2 regions of the Priestia sp. J2 genome follow, and region 1 is predicted to be linked to the other one. Evidence: riboswitches for the same ligand, from Rfam matches in the RefSeq annotation. Region 1 holds a riboswitch; the other holds the start of a gene.

The links. A riboswitch is a leader RNA that binds a small molecule or an ion and turns the genes downstream of it on or off. The one in region 1 is predicted to bind glycine.
Region 2: it holds a riboswitch for glycine, as region 1 does, so the genes downstream of both, gcvT (glycine cleavage system aminomethyltransferase GcvT) here and LJY09_RS01985 (amino acid permease) in region 1, are expected to answer to the same signal.

Annotation. Positions count from the first base shown of each region.
Region 1 is NZ_CP086208.1:371,251-380,031, forward strand. Features, by position in the region: gene LJY09_RS01965 (fumarate hydratase) at 1-65, shown strand, start outside; gene pdaA (delta-lactam-biosynthetic de-N-acetylase) at 160-969, shown strand; gene rlmD (23S rRNA (uracil(1939)-C(5))-methyltransferase RlmD) at 1,132-2,517, shown strand; gene LJY09_RS01980 (FAD-binding oxidoreductase) at 2,820-4,169, shown strand; glycine riboswitch at 4,369-4,449, shown strand; gene LJY09_RS01985 (amino acid permease) at 4,609-5,952, shown strand; gene LJY09_RS01990 (PAS domain-containing sensor histidine kinase) at 6,232-8,373, shown strand.
Region 2 is NZ_CP086208.1:4,284,093-4,292,873, reverse strand. Features, by position in the region: gene comGC (competence type IV pilus major pilin ComGC) at 1-225, shown strand, start outside; gene comGD (competence type IV pilus minor pilin ComGD) at 167-649, shown strand; gene LJY09_RS22205 (type II secretion system protein) at 633-971, shown strand; gene comGF (competence type IV pilus minor pilin ComGF) at 968-1,405, shown strand; gene comGG (competence type IV pilus minor pilin ComGG) at 1,395-1,769, shown strand; gene LJY09_RS22190 (YqzE family protein) at 1,813-1,998, shown strand; gene LJY09_RS22185 (YqhG family protein) at 2,022-2,846, opposite strand; gene LJY09_RS22180 (DEAD/DEAH box helicase) at 2,833-4,506, opposite strand; glycine riboswitch at 4,687-4,779, shown strand; gene gcvT (glycine cleavage system aminomethyltransferase GcvT) at 4,992-6,092, shown strand; gene gcvPA (aminomethyl-transferring glycine dehydrogenase subunit GcvPA) at 6,113-7,459, shown strand; gene gcvPB (aminomethyl-transferring glycine dehydrogenase subunit GcvPB) at 7,452-8,781, shown strand, end outside.

The sequences.
Region 1 (8,781 bases):
ATGCAGATGTAGACAAGTCTTCATTTGAAAAGCTTGAGCAATTTAAAGAACCGGTATTTAAATAAACATACGTCCGGAGCGTATGGTAAAAAGTAACGTTCATGAACGAGAAAATTGAGTGGATACTAAGCGTAAAATGACTTCCGAAAGGAGCTTCTTATGCGCCGGTTCACCTTTTTTCTCGTTTTTTTATTCGTGATGTCAACAGGCCTAGCATCTGTTGAAGCACAAATGTATCCAAACACTCCGATCAGCTGGGGATTTCAAAAAAGTAAAAATCATAAGCCCGCATCCGCAGGTACAGCTTATGAACACATTCTTGCTAAGTATGATGCGTTTTACCTCGGCGATACAACTAAAAAAAATATTTATTTAACGTTTGATAACGGTTATGAAAATGGTTATACCCCGCAGGTATTAGACGTGCTCAAAAAAAGAAAGGTTCCTGCGACGTTTTTTGTAACAGGACACTATTTAAAAGAAGAGCCTAAGCTAATTAAGCGAATGGTAAAAGAAGGGCATATTGTCGGCAATCATTCATGGCATCACCCTGACTTAACTCAAGTGGATGATGCACGTTTTAAAGAAGAGCTGCAAAAAGTAAAAGATGAATACAAGAATATTACCGGTCGTGATGAAATGAAGTATCTCCGCTCACCTAGAGGTGTATTTAGCGAACGAACGCTAGCTCTTTCAAAGCAAGAAGGCTATACGAATGTATTTTGGTCACTAGCATTTGTTGACTGGAAAGTGAATGAACAAAAAGGCTGGCGCTACTCATACGACAATATGATGACTCAAATACATCCAGGTGCGATCATGCTTCTGCATACCGTTTCAAAGGATAACGCAGATGCGTTAGATCAAGCGATTGTGGATTTAAAAAAGCAGGGCTATACGTTTAAAAGTATTGATGATTTAATGAACGAACGTAAACAATTGAAAAAAAGTCCTTCTAAAACGAAATAAAGATAAAAACCGACGGGAATGTTTCTCCTGTCGGTTTTTTGCTGTTGAAGTGTTATAATATGCGTTGATGTCTTTTTTAAAGCGATACGGTCCAATAGGTTTTAAGCAGTTAAAGACCGTTAATAACTATATAAAGAATTTAAACTAATCGGAGTTGGTCTCATGAATAAACCAAAAACTGAAATGAAAGTTCAAAAAGGACAAACGTTTCCGTTGACGATAAAAAGACTCGGTATTAATGGAGAAGGCGTAGGCTATTTTAAGCGCCAAGTCGTCTTTGTACCGGGAGCATTACCGAATGAAGAAGTGGTTGTAGAAGCAACAAATGTTCAGCATAAGTTTGCCGAAGGGAAAATCAAGCGAATTCGCAAAAAATCTCCTCATCGCGTAGAAGCACCCTGTCCGATTTACGACCAGTGCGGAGGCTGCCAGCTTCAGCACTTATCTTATGAAGGTCAGCTAGAATCCAAGCGGGATATTGTTCTGCAAGCGTTCGAACGTCACAGTTCATTAAAAAAAGTAGAGGAAAAAACTCGCCAAACGATTGGTATGGAAGATCCGTGGCGCTACCGTAATAAATCTCAGTTTCAAGTCGGCGTGGACAAACAAAAAGTCATTGCTGGTTTGTATGGACTGAATTCTCACCGCTTGATTGATATTGAAAACTGTCCCATTCAGCATAAAGCTACAAATCACGTGACAAAAGAAATAAAACGAATTTTACAAGACCTTCAAATCCCTATCTACAACGAGCGCAAACGCCGTGGAATTGTGCGTACTATCGTATCTCGAGTAGGATTTGAAACGGGTGAAGTGCAAATTGTTTTAATCACGGCTAAAAAAGAAATTCCGAAAAAAGAGCTGCTGATGAAAGAAATTCAGCGCCGCCTGCCGGAAGTGAAATCGCTCGTACAAAACGTAAACGGCCAAAAAACATCGCTTATCTTTGGAGACGAAACGTTTACGCTCGCTGGAAAATCGGTGATTCAAGAAACGTTAGGTGATATCTCATTCGAACTTTCAGCGCGTGCATTTTTCCAGCTGAATCCTCTTCAAACGGTGAAGCTATACGACGAAGTAAAAAAAGCAGCTGCGCTAACAGGCAGTGAAAAAATCGTAGATGCTTACTGCGGAGTAGGGACAATTGGCTTATGGCTTGCTAAAGATGCCAAAGAAATTCGCGGAATGGACACGATTGAAGAATCCATTGTAGACGCGCGAAAAAATGCCAAAGATCATGGATTTGAACATGCCACGTATGTGACGGGTCCAGCTGAAAAGTGGATGCCGCAGTGGGTGAAAGAAGGATGGAAGCCAGACGTAGTCGTCGTTGACCCGCCGCGAACAGGCTGTGATGACAAGCTTCTAAAAACGATTTTACAAGTAAAGCCAAAGAAAGTGGTTTACGTATCTTGTAATCCATCCACATTAGCGAAAGATGTGCAGCAGCTGTCGAAGGCTTATCATGTGGATTACATTCAGCCTGTGGATATGTTCCCTCATACGGCGCATGTGGAGAATGTAGTGAGTTTGACGTTAAAGAAGTAAATAGATGAAGAGTAAAGGGCAGATTTGGTTCTGCTCTTTTTTTATTTGAATTGGACTCTTGTTGGAAGAAAAAATATTCTAATATATCTAATTTGAATTATTGGAAAGTTATGTTTTAGAAAGCATCGGAGCACCGAAAAGAAGTTTTATTAGTACTTATATTTCAGTAAATGAACTGAAATTTCATTTTTTATAGAGATGATAAACGCCAATCTAGTCTTGAAAACCCACACCCTCAACCACCCCAAGAATACTATAGTAATAAAACTACTAAAAAGTATATACAGAGGGGCAGAGGTCAAATGGACTCAATGTTTTTGAAAGGGCTTACGGGTGAAGTGGTAACGCCGAAAGACCCCATTTATGAGGAAACTCGTCAGGAGTGGAATCGTGCTATTGATAAATTTCCGCTTGTGATTGTGTACTGTGAAAAAAAGCAGGATGTTGTAAATGCAATTCAATGGGCGCGCAAGCATCGTGTAGACATTCGCATTCGATCTGGCGGTCATCATTATGAAGGGTATTCTACGGGTGACTGTGTATTGGTCATTGATATCAGTCGGTTAAACGGGTTGAAATTGGATAGGAAACGGAACATCTTAAAGATGGAGGGAGGAGCAAAGAATACGGAAGTGTATGATTTTATCGGTTCGAATGGATATGTGTTTCCAGGAGGAACGTGTCCGACTGTTGGGGTGTCTGGCTTTACGCTCGGAGGAGGCTGGGGGCTTTCGAGCAGACTTTACGGATTAGGCTGTGACAGCTTGATAGAGCTAGAGTTGGTCAATTATGAAGGAAAGATTATTAAAGCAAACAAATCGTGTAACGCGGATCTTTTTTGGGCATGCCGAGGTGCTGGTGGCGGTAATTTTGGCGTTGTGGCAAGCATGACGTTTCAGCTTCCAAAACCGACGAACAGCTCTGTGACGCTTGTTCGCTTCTTTTATGTAGGTACTACAAGAGAAAAACAGGTACAAGTGATGAATATATGGCAAAGCTGGCTGCCTGAATTGGACAAACGTATGACGCTAGTTGCCAGTTTTTATAATGCAGAAGGAGAAGGATTGGGCATATTTGCGAACGGCTTCTTTTACGGATCTCCAGAAAGAGCTCGAAAGATCTTGCAGCCTTTTGCAGAGGTGGAGGGGTTCCGAGTCGAGCTACAGTCATTATCTTTTCTTGAAGCGGTACAAAAGATAGAAGCAACCTATCCTCCTTCTGAAAAATTTAAGTCAACGGGAAGATTTGTGCAAAGAAGTTATTCAGTTGGCCAGCTTGAAAATCTTGCAGATCTCATACAGCGTCCAGCAGAAGGGTCCGTTTACGCCGCGATTTCTTTTTATGCACTAGGAGGAGAAATTCGCAGTGTTGGTAACAGAGAAACGGCCTTCTTTTACAGAAACGCTAGATATATTCTGGGCTTTCAATCTGTATGGACAGACGATGCGTTTGCACGAGCAAACAGAGAGTGGCTGTATAAGCGATTTCAATATATTAAACGTATTACGAAAGGCTCCTATGTGAATTTCCCTATCAGCAACCTTAGAAACTACGAGTATGAGTATTTTGGAGACAACGCAGAGCGGTTAGAAAGAGTAAATAAAAAGTACGATCCATTTAACGTATTTAGGTTTCCGCAGGGACTCAGGTAGCATGTAGAAAAGGATACTAAGTTGACGATTGAACCTGTTTCATTACCTTCTTTCGAAGAAGGTAAATAAATGAAAGTCATCTTTCTTGTTGACAAAGCATCCAACTGGTATTAGAATAAACAACTATTCGACAGTCATTATCTTGATCGAAAAATTTAATACGTAGAAAGCTATGATTGCTATGGATCACACTATAGCAGGAGCAGCTTCTGGAGAGATCGCGATAGTTTCGCGACGCCGAAGGGTTCACAATCTCAGGCAAAAGGACAGAAGAGTACCGGATATTTATTTGGCATGTTACTAATTGGTAGCATGTACCATAATATTTGTTATTCTTATGACCATGAGATTGGAGCGCATCCAATCTCTTTTTTTATTGGACTTTATTTTGTAGTCCGCACGATCGCATCAAAGGTTTTATTGTTAGGAGGAGTTAGAGTTGGAACAACGAGAATTAAAGAGGGATTTATCCAATCGTCATGTTCAGCTAATCGCGATTGGAGGAACCATTGGGACGGGATTATTTTTAGGTTCTGGTAAAGCCATACAGCTTGCAGGTCCCTCTATCATCTTTGCTTATTTAATTGTGGGTATTGCGCTTTTCTTTGTGATGAGAGCGCTAGGAGAACTACTGCTGTCTAAAGCAGGTTATCAATCGTTAACAGATATTGCTGAAGAGTATCTTGGACCATGGGCTTCATTTGTCACAGGGTGGACGTACTGGTTTTGCTGGATCATGACAGCTATGGCTGATGTGATTGCCGTTGGCGTATATGTGAAATATTGGTTCAATATTCCTCAGTGGATTCCTGCACTTATTTGTGTAATCATTTTATTAGGACTTAACTTATTAACCGTAAAATTATTTGGAGAATTAGAGTTTTGGTTTGCTTTAATAAAGGTTATTACGATTCTTGCGTTAATTGTTATTGGCGTTATTTTACTGGTAATCGGATTTAAAACAGATGCAGGATCCGTTACGGTTCAAAATCTTTGGAATCATGGAGGACTGTTTCCAAACGGTGTTTCAGGTTTCTTACTTTCATTCCAAATGGTTATTTTCGCATACGTCGGGGTTGAATTGGTAGGGGTATCGGCAGCGGAAACATCAAATCCCCAAAAAAATATTCCATCGGCCATTAATAAAATTCCGCTGCGAATCTTATTTTTCTATGTTGGAGCGCTTATCGTCCTTTTATTTATTAACCCGTGGATGGAATTGAATGCAGCAGAAAGCCCATTTGTTAAAACCTTTAGTTTAGTCGGAATTCCGCTTGCTGCTGGAATTATTAATTTTGTTGTATTAACTTCAGCCGCTTCTGCTTGTAATAGCGGAATGTTTTCAACAAGCCGTATCTTATATAACTTAAGTAAAAATGACCAAGGGCCATCTACGTTTGCAAAACTGAACAAAAACCACGTACCAAGCAACGGATTGTTTGTATCTACGCTGGTTATCTCGGCGGGAGCTTTGTTAAGCAAACTGATACCAGATCAAGCTTTTGGCATCGTAACAACCATCAGCGCTATTTGTTTCATTTGGGTGTGGAGTATCATTTTGATTTGCCATCTAAGATATAAAAAAACGCGTCCGCAGCTGCATGCAGCATCAACATTCAAAGCACCGTTAACACCATTTATAAACTATGTTGTGCTAGCGTTGTTTGCAGTGATTCTTATTATTATGCTGTTTTCTGATGCGACGCGCCCAGCCTTATTGTTGACACCCGTTTGGTTTATTCTCTTATTTGGTTTTTACGGGGCTAGAAGGAAGAAGAAATAGTAAATGGGTGACCTCATCATTTCGTGATGGGGTCTTTTTATTGGAAGATAAATAATTGATTTCTACTGTATGAAGAAAATGCAGTAAGCAAAGTTTATATAAGAACCCTAAAAAAGTTTTAGCAGAAAATACAGTGAAAAAGCTCATAGTTTTCTGATAGTAATGTAGAACCAAATGCTTTTCTTCTATGTCTAAAGGTGGAATTCTATCATTTACATGGAAAAGTTTTCATTTTGCAGTACAATGGAGGTAGACTTCATTGAATTAAGGTGAACAAACATGAAATGGTTTAAATCTCATACGTTTTGGAAAATCTTCACGATTAATGTGCTTCTTATTTGTACCGTACTGACGCTAATGTTTATAGTTTCAAGAGTGATGCTGCCTAATATTTCTCAAGATCAATATCGACAGGTAACTGATAAAACCGTCAAGAGAATGAAAGAGCAAATTAACATCGTTATTAAAGATATTTGGAGCTTGGGCGACGAGGTACAGCAAGATCCTATTTTTTTATCAGATGATGAACAAGAGATAGACAAAGAACTGCAGAAAATAGTTAATATTTCACCGTATATCGATAGCGGAACCATTTTTAATACAAAAGGGTATGTGGAGCATTATTACCCAGATGATTTAAAGAGTATGAAGCACGTGAACTTAAGTAAAAGAAAATATTTTCAAGAAGCGCTGCGAACTAAAAAAATATATTTAAGCGATGTCGTTTCAGCAGACACAAAGCATTACATTGTGGTGATGGCAATTCCTATTTTGGATGAGCAGCAAAATGTAAAAAAAGTTATAAATTTAGCGCTGCGCATTGAAGAAAATAAAAGCTTTCAATCCATTTTTCAAACGTTCGATATAGGAGAGAACGGCTATACGTTTATTGTAGACCGCAATGGTAGAATTATTTCACACCCTGAGAAACAGAGAATCGGTGAAAATGCCAGGGAAAATGAAATCGTTCAGGAAACGATGAATCATAAATCAGGATATCAGCGCGTTGTGAACACCGAAGGTAAGTACTTCTTTGCGTCATTTGAATATATTCCTGTTTTGGATTGGGGAATTGTCGCTGAATTACCCGTTGAAGAAATTTACAGGCCTTATGAAACGTTTGAAAAAACGCTTTGGACCGTTTCAGGTATTACAATTTTACTGCTTTCTTTTTTTACTGCGTTATATGCAAGGCAAATTGTGAATCCTATTCGTAAACTATATGAATTGGCGGGACAAGTAGCGCGCGGGAATTTTAATCAAAAAATTCCGGAACGAGAAATTGAGCGGGGGGAAATCGGTACTTTATCTAAACAGTTTAATGAAATGATTAGCTATATACGCCATTCTAAAGCAAATTTACAGCAAAAAGAAAATCAGCTGCAGGAACAAAAAACGTTTTTAAGACAAGTCATTGACATTAATCCAAGCTATATTTATGCCATTAATCAAAAAAGGGAGTTCATTCTTGTTAATGAATCTTTTGCGATGCTGCTAGGTGAAAAATCTGATGACTTGATTGGACAACCAATTGATAAATATCAATTCAACCTTCAATCAGATCTTTTATATAAAGGGACGTTTTCAAACTGTACGCAAAAAGGGATGGTATTAGAAGAACAGTTTAAAGATTCGAAAGGAAACCGGCGCTGGGTCGAAACAGCAAAACTTCCTATTATGAATGAAAAACAGGAAGTGATTCAAATGCTGTGCGTATCGACAGATATTACGGAGCGTAAAAAAGCAGAAGAGAAGCTTAGAACTTCTGAGAAGCTTGCCGTTGTAGGAGAACTTGCAGCTGGAGTTGCTCACGAGATCAAAAATCCTTTGACTTCTTTAAAAGGTTTTGTTCACTTATTAAAAGAACAAAATCCCAAAGATGCTTTGTATATAGATATCATGGAAACTGAATTAGAACGAATGAATGGAATCGTAGAAGAATTTTTGATGTTAGGAAAACCTCAGGTTATGAATGTTGAACCCTTGAATATGCAAGCGCTTGTTCAAGAAGTGTGCTCGCTTCTTGAACCTGAAGCAGTAGAAAAAAAGGTAGCTTTCATATTTGAAAGGGATGAGCAATTACCGCAGGTATATGGAGATAAAAATCAGTTAAAACAAGTATTTATTAATATTATTAAAAACTCTATCGAAGCAATGCCTGAAGGAGGGGGTATTCATATTACGATTAAAGCAAAAGAAAACCACCTTTGGCTGCAGCTTGCTGATGAAGGGCAAGGTATTCCTCCTGAACGGTTAGCGAAGATAGGTGAGCCTTTTTATAGTACAAAAGAAAAAGGTACAGGTTTAGGGCTGATGGTCAGCTATCGGATTATTAAAGCTCATCATGCGCAGATGACATTTTCTAGTCAGTTAAATCAAGGAACAAGTGTGGATATATTGTTTCCAATCATAAAAAAGTAGGGGAAGTTCCCCTACTTTTTATTATTATACTTATAATATATCAAAAGCTTTCATGTTACTAAAACAAACGAAAGTGCTAAAGAAGATATCCACAGGTTAACAAGGAGTTAACTGCTGAATTGTATAGGATATTCACAACTTTATCCACATTATTCACATTTTTTCAGAAAATTTACATAAAAATTACCCACTGTCATTTCAAGTTATGAAAGCGGTAATATACATATCTGATAAAGTTATGCACATTATCCACATAATTGTGGGTAAACTTTGTGGATATAGTAAAGTATTAAAAAATCGTAAATCATACGTATGAAATCTTCGCGTTATTATCTTTACATAATATAAAACGTCCTTCCGATACACAGTGTACAGAAAGGACGTTGGGATGATCAAGCGTTGGATAGA
Region 2 (8,781 bases), 1.2 Mb from region 1:
CCAAATGTATTAAAGCATAATACGGTTATTAACAATAAAGGCTGCTCAGCTCTTGTCAAAACCGTAGAGGCTGAGGTACAAGTATACGAACTTGAAAATGGCGAAAAACCGAGTCTAGAAGAGCTTGAAGCAGGAGGCTACTTAAAAGAAGGCACCGTGTGTCCAAATGGGCAAGCTATTCAAATTGACGGTACCGGAAAGGTTACAGCTAGTGGTTCTTCTTAAGCAAAAAGGATTTACCCTCATTGAGATGCTGATGGTTTTATTTATTGTGCAAGTGATGATGTTTTCCATTATCGTAGCCATTCGACCGCTTGTGGAATATTACAAAATCACACTATTCTTGCGACAGCTGCAAAGCGACACGTTTTATGTGCAGCAGACAGCCATGAACCGAGAATCTCCAATTAAAATTAACTTCGCACCGAAGGGAACAGAATATATTATTTCTGATTCTCGTGCCGTTCTTTATAAGCGCGCCTATGACTCCACCATTCATATCACGTTTGGAAGCGGCAATTCCACGATACAATACAACAAAAACGGCAATATTTCTCAGGCAAAGACCATTTTTATCAGCAATCAAAAATTTAAATATAAAGTTACTTTTCAAATAGGCAGAGGGCGTTTTTATGTGGACAAGATGTAAGGGTCAGCAGGGCTACACCTTGTTAGAAATGCTTGTTTCATTTAGCATGCTTTTACTCCTAACCGGTACAATTATTCCTTTGTATGTTCAGATGAAGGAAGCAGAAAAGAAGCAATATGTTTCGTATCAAGCTGATGCTATCTTGCACGAAGAGCTATTGAAATATAAATATGAAGCAGGATATAAACGGCGAGAAAAAATCGTAAAAGAAAACGTTGCATTTTATCTGAAGTGGTACGGAGAAAGTGCTCAAAAGCTTTGTGTAGAATGGACAGATTCCGCTGAGAAAATGAAAAAGAAGTGTGATGTGATGTTGAAGTGAAAAGGGAAAAAGGCTTTACGCTTGTAGAGATGTTAGTCAGTTTTACTCTTTTTTTAATTATTGTTTCATTTTTCCCCATTATCATTCCGCTAGCTAAGCAAACATATAATCCGGACTTTAGTATGAATGAAATGGAGTGGGAAATTTTTGTGAATCAACTTGCTATAGAATATCGAGAAGCAAAAGAAGTGGGAATTCATGCGACTACGCTTACGTTGAAAATGGAAAATAATCAGATCATCACTTATGAACGCTACGACGACAAGATAAGAAGACGAGTGGATGAAAGTGGTCATGAAGTGGTGCTGCAGCACATTAAGAATATTATGTATGAACAGCAAAAAGAAAGGCTGTTGATTCGTTCAACAGACGGTGTTAACAAAGTTAGAGAAGAAACCATTACAACGTTTTTGATGCTTGCTCATGAAACATAATGAGCAAGGATTTATTCTCCCGGTCGTTTTGGCATTTTGTGCGCTTTTTCTTCTGTTAGTAGCTCAGCAAACCACTTATTTTGTGACGAAAAGTTCATTTTATCAAGAAGTAGAGCAGAAAAATCGTCTGCAGCATCTTTTAGAAAACGCGGTGGTACATGTAAAAAAAGAAATAAAAGAACATAATAAATCTCCATCTGCATCTTTAGTATTAGAAACTGGTACGGTTTCATACGAAGTAGTAAGTGAAGATGAACAGATGATCATCTTAAAAATAAAATGTCAAACATTGCAAGGAAGAGCATTGACGGAAACGGCATATATTCAAAAAAAGGATCAGCACATTGTGAAGTGGACGGATTAAGTCTCTTTCTCTCCGGATATAATAGTGCTGAGGAGATGATTATATGAAAACGAATGATTATGTAAAATATATGACTCAGCAATTTGTACAATATATGGATCAGCCAAAAGAAGAGAGGAAAACGAAAAAGATTCAAAAAAAAGAAGAGCGAGCACCTTTTGCAAACAGATGGTTTGGAATGATTCCGCTGTCGTTTATGCTGTGGTACCGAAAGAAAAAAGAAAGATGAGCATATCATATGCTCATCTTTTTTTAACCGGCTTGTGTTTTATTAAATTGACGAGACATCGTTTCGGGCGATATGTAAAATAAGCCACCGTTTATAAACTTAAATAAGATAGTCGGTTCGTACAGCTCTTGAAGCGCTGTTTTCTCTGTCACATATATTTCTGGGAGCTCTTCCGCTGTTTCATAAAAATGATCAAGAAGCGCTAAGTCTTCATACCATCTTTCCTGTGCTTTTTCTGCCCATTCAGTCGGTTGAGTTTTAACGTAGTCAGTCACATATGATGTGAGTCGCGCAATCGCACTTTTCGGTTTAATAAAAGGTGAAAGAGTAAAGCAATAGTCCGAGATTTTAGATGACAAATTTTGATTAATGATTAATTCATGAAATGATTCAATGATTTGTCCATTGATTAAATTAATGCCAAGCGACAAGAGCTCGTCTTTTTTACGATCACATTTGTACGAGACTTTAATATTTAACGCAAGCCAAGGATGTAAAGGCTGATTTGTTGGCTGAGCTGATGAAACTTGTTCATACAAGTGAATAAATCCGCCTAGCTTTTGAGTAGAAGCGAAAATTTGATGCAGCCTAGGTGAGCCAAAATGAATTCGTTCTCCTTGAACAGAATCATCTTCAAACGCTGGGTCTGTAATGAAAGTGAGTGAAGCAGGATTTGCTTCTCCGCCTGTCTTTTCAACATAATGCCAATAAAATGGACGATTCATCAACTCTTTGTCAAGTTCGATCGTTAATTGAACCGTTAGATAAGATGGTGTTTCTGTGACAATAGAACAATTATTAGCTAGAAAGTAACGCTTTAAAAATTGATGAATGTCAGTTTGCTGCATGCTGATCCTCCTCGCTGTCTTCGTATTGAATAATAGACGTCAAGTTCTCCATTTTGATTTTTATTTCTCCTTCACTCCGTGAATGAAATAAAATATCCTGAATATGCTCTTCGATATTTTTTAAATCAAGCTTTGTTAAAATATCATCTAACTCTCCAACAACTCGTTCAAAAAGGTTTATTTTTTCGTATAACAATTTTAAAATATGTTCTTCGACCGTATGTTGAATGGCTAAATTGTAAATGTGAACATCATGTTTTTGACCTAAACGATGGACCCTTCCAATCCGCTGTTCTAGACGCATTGGATTCCACGGTAGATCATAGTTAATGATATGATGACAAAACTGAAGGTTGATTCCTTCTCCGCCCGCTTCAGTGGCAATAAATACTTGCGCGTGGCTTTCAAAAAGCTGCTTCATCCAGTCTTTTTTACCTCGCTTAAATCCGCCTCTAAACGGTACAGAGGTAATTCCATGCTGTTTTAAATACCACTGTAAATACAGTTGAGTTGCTCTGTACTCAGTGAAAATAATGACTTTGTCATCAATTTTTTGAACGAGCTCTAGCACTTTTTCTGCTTTTGCATTTTGCGGTACTTGCTGAAGTAGTTCCATTAACGGAGTAATCATATGTTCCGTTAATGCGCTGTTTTGATCTTCCTGACGTTCCAGCATGTTTTTTAATGTCATATATACCGCTTCGCGGCTGCTGCAGGCCTCTCGCTGCAGAGTTAAAATTGAAAAAGCGCTTGAAGGGTGCAGTCCGTTTCCTTTAAAAGACGTAATCGCATCGTATAGCTCGCGTTCTTTTGGCGAGAATTCAACAGGAATGGTTTGAACAATTCGCTTCGTCCATTCGATACCCGTATCGTGGCGGCGATTTCGAATCATAACTTTGTTAACAAGCTCTTTTAAGTGTTCATCGTTTTGCAAAGAACGTTTTTTAGCGGAAAATAATTCTTCGAAATAGTCTTTATTGCCGAGATGGCCAGGCTTTAAAAGAGAGACTAAGTTAAAAATTTCTTCAATTCGATTTTGAATCGGTGTTGCGGTTAGCAACAGACAAAATTTCTTTTTTAGACTTTGCACAAATTCATAGTTTTTTGTTTTGTTGTTTTTAAGTTTATGAGCTTCATCAATGATGATGAGGTCGTAGTCTTGTTCTAGCACAATTTCTCGATGAGGAGAACGTTTTGCTGTATCAATTGAAGACACAACGATGTCACACTGATCCCACACATATGATTTTCTTTGAGGGACCGCGGGAATATAAAATTTTTGATTCAATTCCATAGCCCACTGTGAAACAAGCGAAGCTGGAACTAAAATGAGAACTTTTTTAACAAGCCCGCGAATCATATATTCCTTCAAAATTAACCCTGCTTCAATCGTTTTCCCTAGTCCTACTTCATCTGCTAAAATGGCTTTCCCATTCATTGTTTCGACTACTTGTTTGGCTACTTCGAGCTGATGAGGAAGCGGCGTTAAATCGGCTAGATGTTTTGGGCTTTGTAGTCCTTCAAATTCTGAGATAAGCGTTTGGTCTTCTATTTCATAGGCAAGTTTATACAAATCCCATGCAGACCAAGGGCCGTCTTGCTCCAATTTAGTTGAGAAGGCTGCTTCCCATGTTTCATCGATGTTTAATTTCACTTTCATGATAAAAATGCTCCTTTGTAAAAAATTTTTATTGAACAAATGATAAGAATCAGGTAGGATAAAAATATATTTAGAAAATTTGAAAAAGAAAATAGATTAGCACTTTACAAATGATTGTGTGAATAAAGATAGATACATCTTTCAGTAGTATGCCCAACTTTACCAACTTTATAGAAGCGAATGACGACACGGGGAGAGACTACTTGAATGTAGCGCCGAAGGAGCAAGCAATAAAATTGTGAATCTCTCAGGCAAAAAGACTCTTGTTTGACGCAGCTCTGGAGAGTGTCTATGCGTTTATAGACCACCCACGAGGCAAACCTATTCGTTTATAGGTAAACTTTCAGGTGAAAAGGACAGAGACTTCCTACTAAATACAGTAGGGGGTTTTCTGTCCTTTTTTGTTTGGATACATAGTGATCCCCACACTATTTGAAAACTCCCCGTTATGAAAAGTTTCACGTGAAAAAGAGGAGGACATAAATATGACAACAGAATTACACAAAACGCCGCTTTATGATATCTATCAAAAATATGGTGCCAAAACAATTGATTTTGGAGGATGGGCTCTTCCCGTTCAATTTTCTTCTATTAAAGAAGAGCATGAAGCTGTACGTACAAAGGCAGGTCTTTTTGATGTCTCTCATATGGGAGAAATTCTTGTAACAGGAGCTGATAGCTTAGCTTTTCTTCAGCACACGATGACAAATGACGTTTCTACCCTTGTAGATGGAAAAGCACAGTATACAGCTATGTGTTATGAAGACGGAGGCACGGTAGATGATTTGCTGATTTATAAAAAAGCAGATCAAGAGTATTTGCTAGTCGTAAACGCTGCTAATATTCAAAAAGACTATGAGTGGCTAGTGTCTCACAAACAAGGAGATGTAACGCTCGTTAATCAATCTGATGAAACTGCGCAGCTAGCTTTACAAGGTCCTTTAGCAGAAAAAGTTTTACAAACTTTAACGAACGAAAATTTATCTTCCTTAAAGCCATTTACATTTGCTGATGATGTAGAAGTAGCGAATGTAAAAGCTCTCGTTTCACGTACTGGATATACCGGAGAAGATGGCTTTGAAATTTATTGTTCTTCAGCTGACGCCTCTCACTTGTGGACGGCTATTTTAGAAGCAGGCAGTGACGAAGGTGTGTTGCCCTGCGGGTTAGGAGCTCGCGATACGCTTCGTTTTGAAGCTACTTTGGCTTTATATGGCCAGGAGCTTTCAAAAGATATTACGCCCATTGAAGCTCGAATTGGATTTGCAGTGAAAACGAGCAAAGACAGCTTTATTGGAAAAGAAGTGTTAAAAGAACAGCGTGAAAGCGGAGCGTCCCGTAAGTTAGTGGGAATTGAGATGATTGATAAAGGTATACCACGACACGGTTACGAAGTATTTGCAGGTGAAGAACAAATTGGATTTGTGACAACAGGAACACAGTCACCTACACTAAAGAAAAACATCGGTTTAGCGCTATTATCAGCAGAATATTCAGAGCTTGGTCAAGAAGTGGAAGTGCAGGTTCGAAAAAAACGCTTAAAAGCAAAAGTGGTTTCAACACCTTTTTATAAACGTTCAAAGTAAGCTTTGGGGAGGAATTTAACATGTTACATCGCTATTTACCAATGACAGAACAAGATCAGCAGCAAATGTTAGCAGCAATTGGTGTTTCATCTGTTGATGATTTATTTTCAGATATTCCGCAGCGCGTTCGTTTTCAAGGAGAATACAATATTAAAAAAGCGGCTTCAGAGCCTCAGCTGTTAAAAGAATTAAATAATATGGCTGCTAAAAATGCTCATTTAAAAGACTATGCTTCTTTTTTAGGAGCAGGAGTTTATGATCATTACATGCCGGTTATTGTTGATCATGTTATTTCTCGTTCGGAATTTTATACGGCCTATACTCCGTATCAACCAGAAATTTCTCAAGGAGAACTTCAGGCCATCTTTGAATTCCAAACAATGATTTGTGAGTTAACGGGGATGGACGTGGCCAATTCTTCTATGTATGACGGAGGAACTGCTTTAGCAGAAGCCGCTATGCTCAGTGCGGGTCAAACAAAAAAGAAAAAAGTACTTGTCTCTGCGGCTGTTCACCCTGAATCAAAAGATGTGTTAAAAACGTATGCGAAGGGTCAATACATTGAAGTGGTAGAAATCCCTGCAGCAGACGGAGTAACAGATATGATTGCATTGGAAAAAGAGATGGGGAGTGACGTGGCAGCTGTTATTGTCCAATACCCAAATTTCTATGGGCAAATCGAGCCGTTAAAAGAAATTGAAGAAATGACTCATCAAGAAAAATGCATGTTTGTGGTTTCAAGTAATCCTTTATCATTAGGTTTACTTACGCCTCCTGGAGAATTCGGAGCGGACATCGTCATTGGAGATGCACAGCCATTTGGTATTCCAAGTCAATTTGGAGGCCCCCACTGCGGATACTTTGCAACTACGTCTAAGCTTATGCGAAAAATCCCAGGACGATTAGTAGGGCAAACGGTAGATGAAAACGGTAAGCGAGGGTTTGTTTTAACCCTTCAAGCACGTGAACAGCATATACGCCGCGATAAAGCGACGTCTAACATTTGTTCAAATCAAGCGTTAAATGCTTTAGCGGCATCAGTTGCAATGACAGCTTTAGGCAAGCAAGGTGTAAAAGAAATGGCGCTGCAAAACTTATCAAAAACGCATTATGCATATGAAGCGTTAAAGGCAAAAGGGGTAAATGTAGCATATGAAGGACCGTTTTTTAATGAATTAGTCGTGAAGCTTCCTGTTTCGGTAACAGAAGCAAACAGTCAGTTATTAGCTTCAAAAATAATTGGCGGTTATGATCTTAGCCGTGATAACCAAGAGCTTGAAAATCACATGCTGCTTGCTTTTACAGAGCTCCGTACAAAAGAGGAAATTGACCAACTTGTAAATGAATTGGGGGATCTTCATGCTTAATCAAAATCAATCACTTATTTTTGAAAGCAGTAAAGAAGGGCGAATCGGCTATTCATTGCCGGAGTTAGATGTTCCGCAAGTAAATGCTGAAGAGCTGCTTGGAAAAGCGTATGTCCGTACCGAAGCTCCTGAGCTTCCTGAAGTATCAGAACTCGATATTATGCGTCATTACACCGCGCTTTCAAAACGAAATCATGGAGTGGACTCAGGGTTTTATCCGCTTGGTTCATGTACGATGAAATATAATCCAAAAGTGAATGAACAAGCAGCACGCATTGCTGGGTTAGCGCATATTCATCCGCTTCAAGATGAGCAAACGGTTCAAGGTGCTCTCGAACTTTTATATGATTTACAAGAGCATTTAACAGAAATTACGGGAATGGATGAAGTAACACTTCAGCCAGCAGCGGGTGCTCATGGCGAGTGGACCGGGCTTATGATGATTCGTGCCTATCATGAAGCAAATGGTGAGACGCAGCGAACAAAAGTCATTGTTCCAGACTCAGCTCACGGAACGAACCCTGCTTCGGCAACAGTTGCGGGATTTGAAACGGTAACGGTAAAATCAAATGAACATGGTTTAGTGGACTTAGAGGATTTACGCCGCGTAGTGGGAGAAGATACAGCCGCTTTAATGTTAACAAACCCAAATACGCTAGGGTTATTTGAAGAAGATATTTTAGAAATGGCTGAAATTGTTCACGCAGCAGGTGGAAAACTTTATTATGATGGTGCAAATTTAAACGCAGTATTAAGCAAAGCTCGTCCTGGAGATATGGGATTTGACGTTGTTCATTTAAATCTTCATAAAACCTTTACAGGTCCTCATGGAGGCGGCGGTCCTGGTTCTGGTCCGGTAGGGGTAAAAGCAGATTTAATTCCGTATCTGCCTAAACCAGTGCTTGTGAAAACAGAACAAGGCTATCACTTTGACTATAACCGTCCTCAGTCAATTGGACGCGTAAAGCCGTTTTACGGCAACTTCGGTATCAACGTTCGCGCTTATACGTATATTCGTTCAATGGGTCCAGACGGCTTAAAAGCCGTAACGGAAAACGCTGTGCTAAATGCCAACTATATGATGCGTCGTTTAGCAGAACACTATGAGCTGCCGTTTGACCGTCACTGTAAGCACGAATTTGTTTTATCAGGAAAACGTCAGAAAAAGCTTGGTGTGCGCACATTGGATATCGCGAAACGACTGCTTGATTTTGGCTATCATCCGCCGACTATCTACTTCCCTCTTATCGTAGAAGAGTGCATGATGATCGAACCAACGGAAACGGAGTCGAAAGAAACGCTAGATGCGTTTATCGATGCGA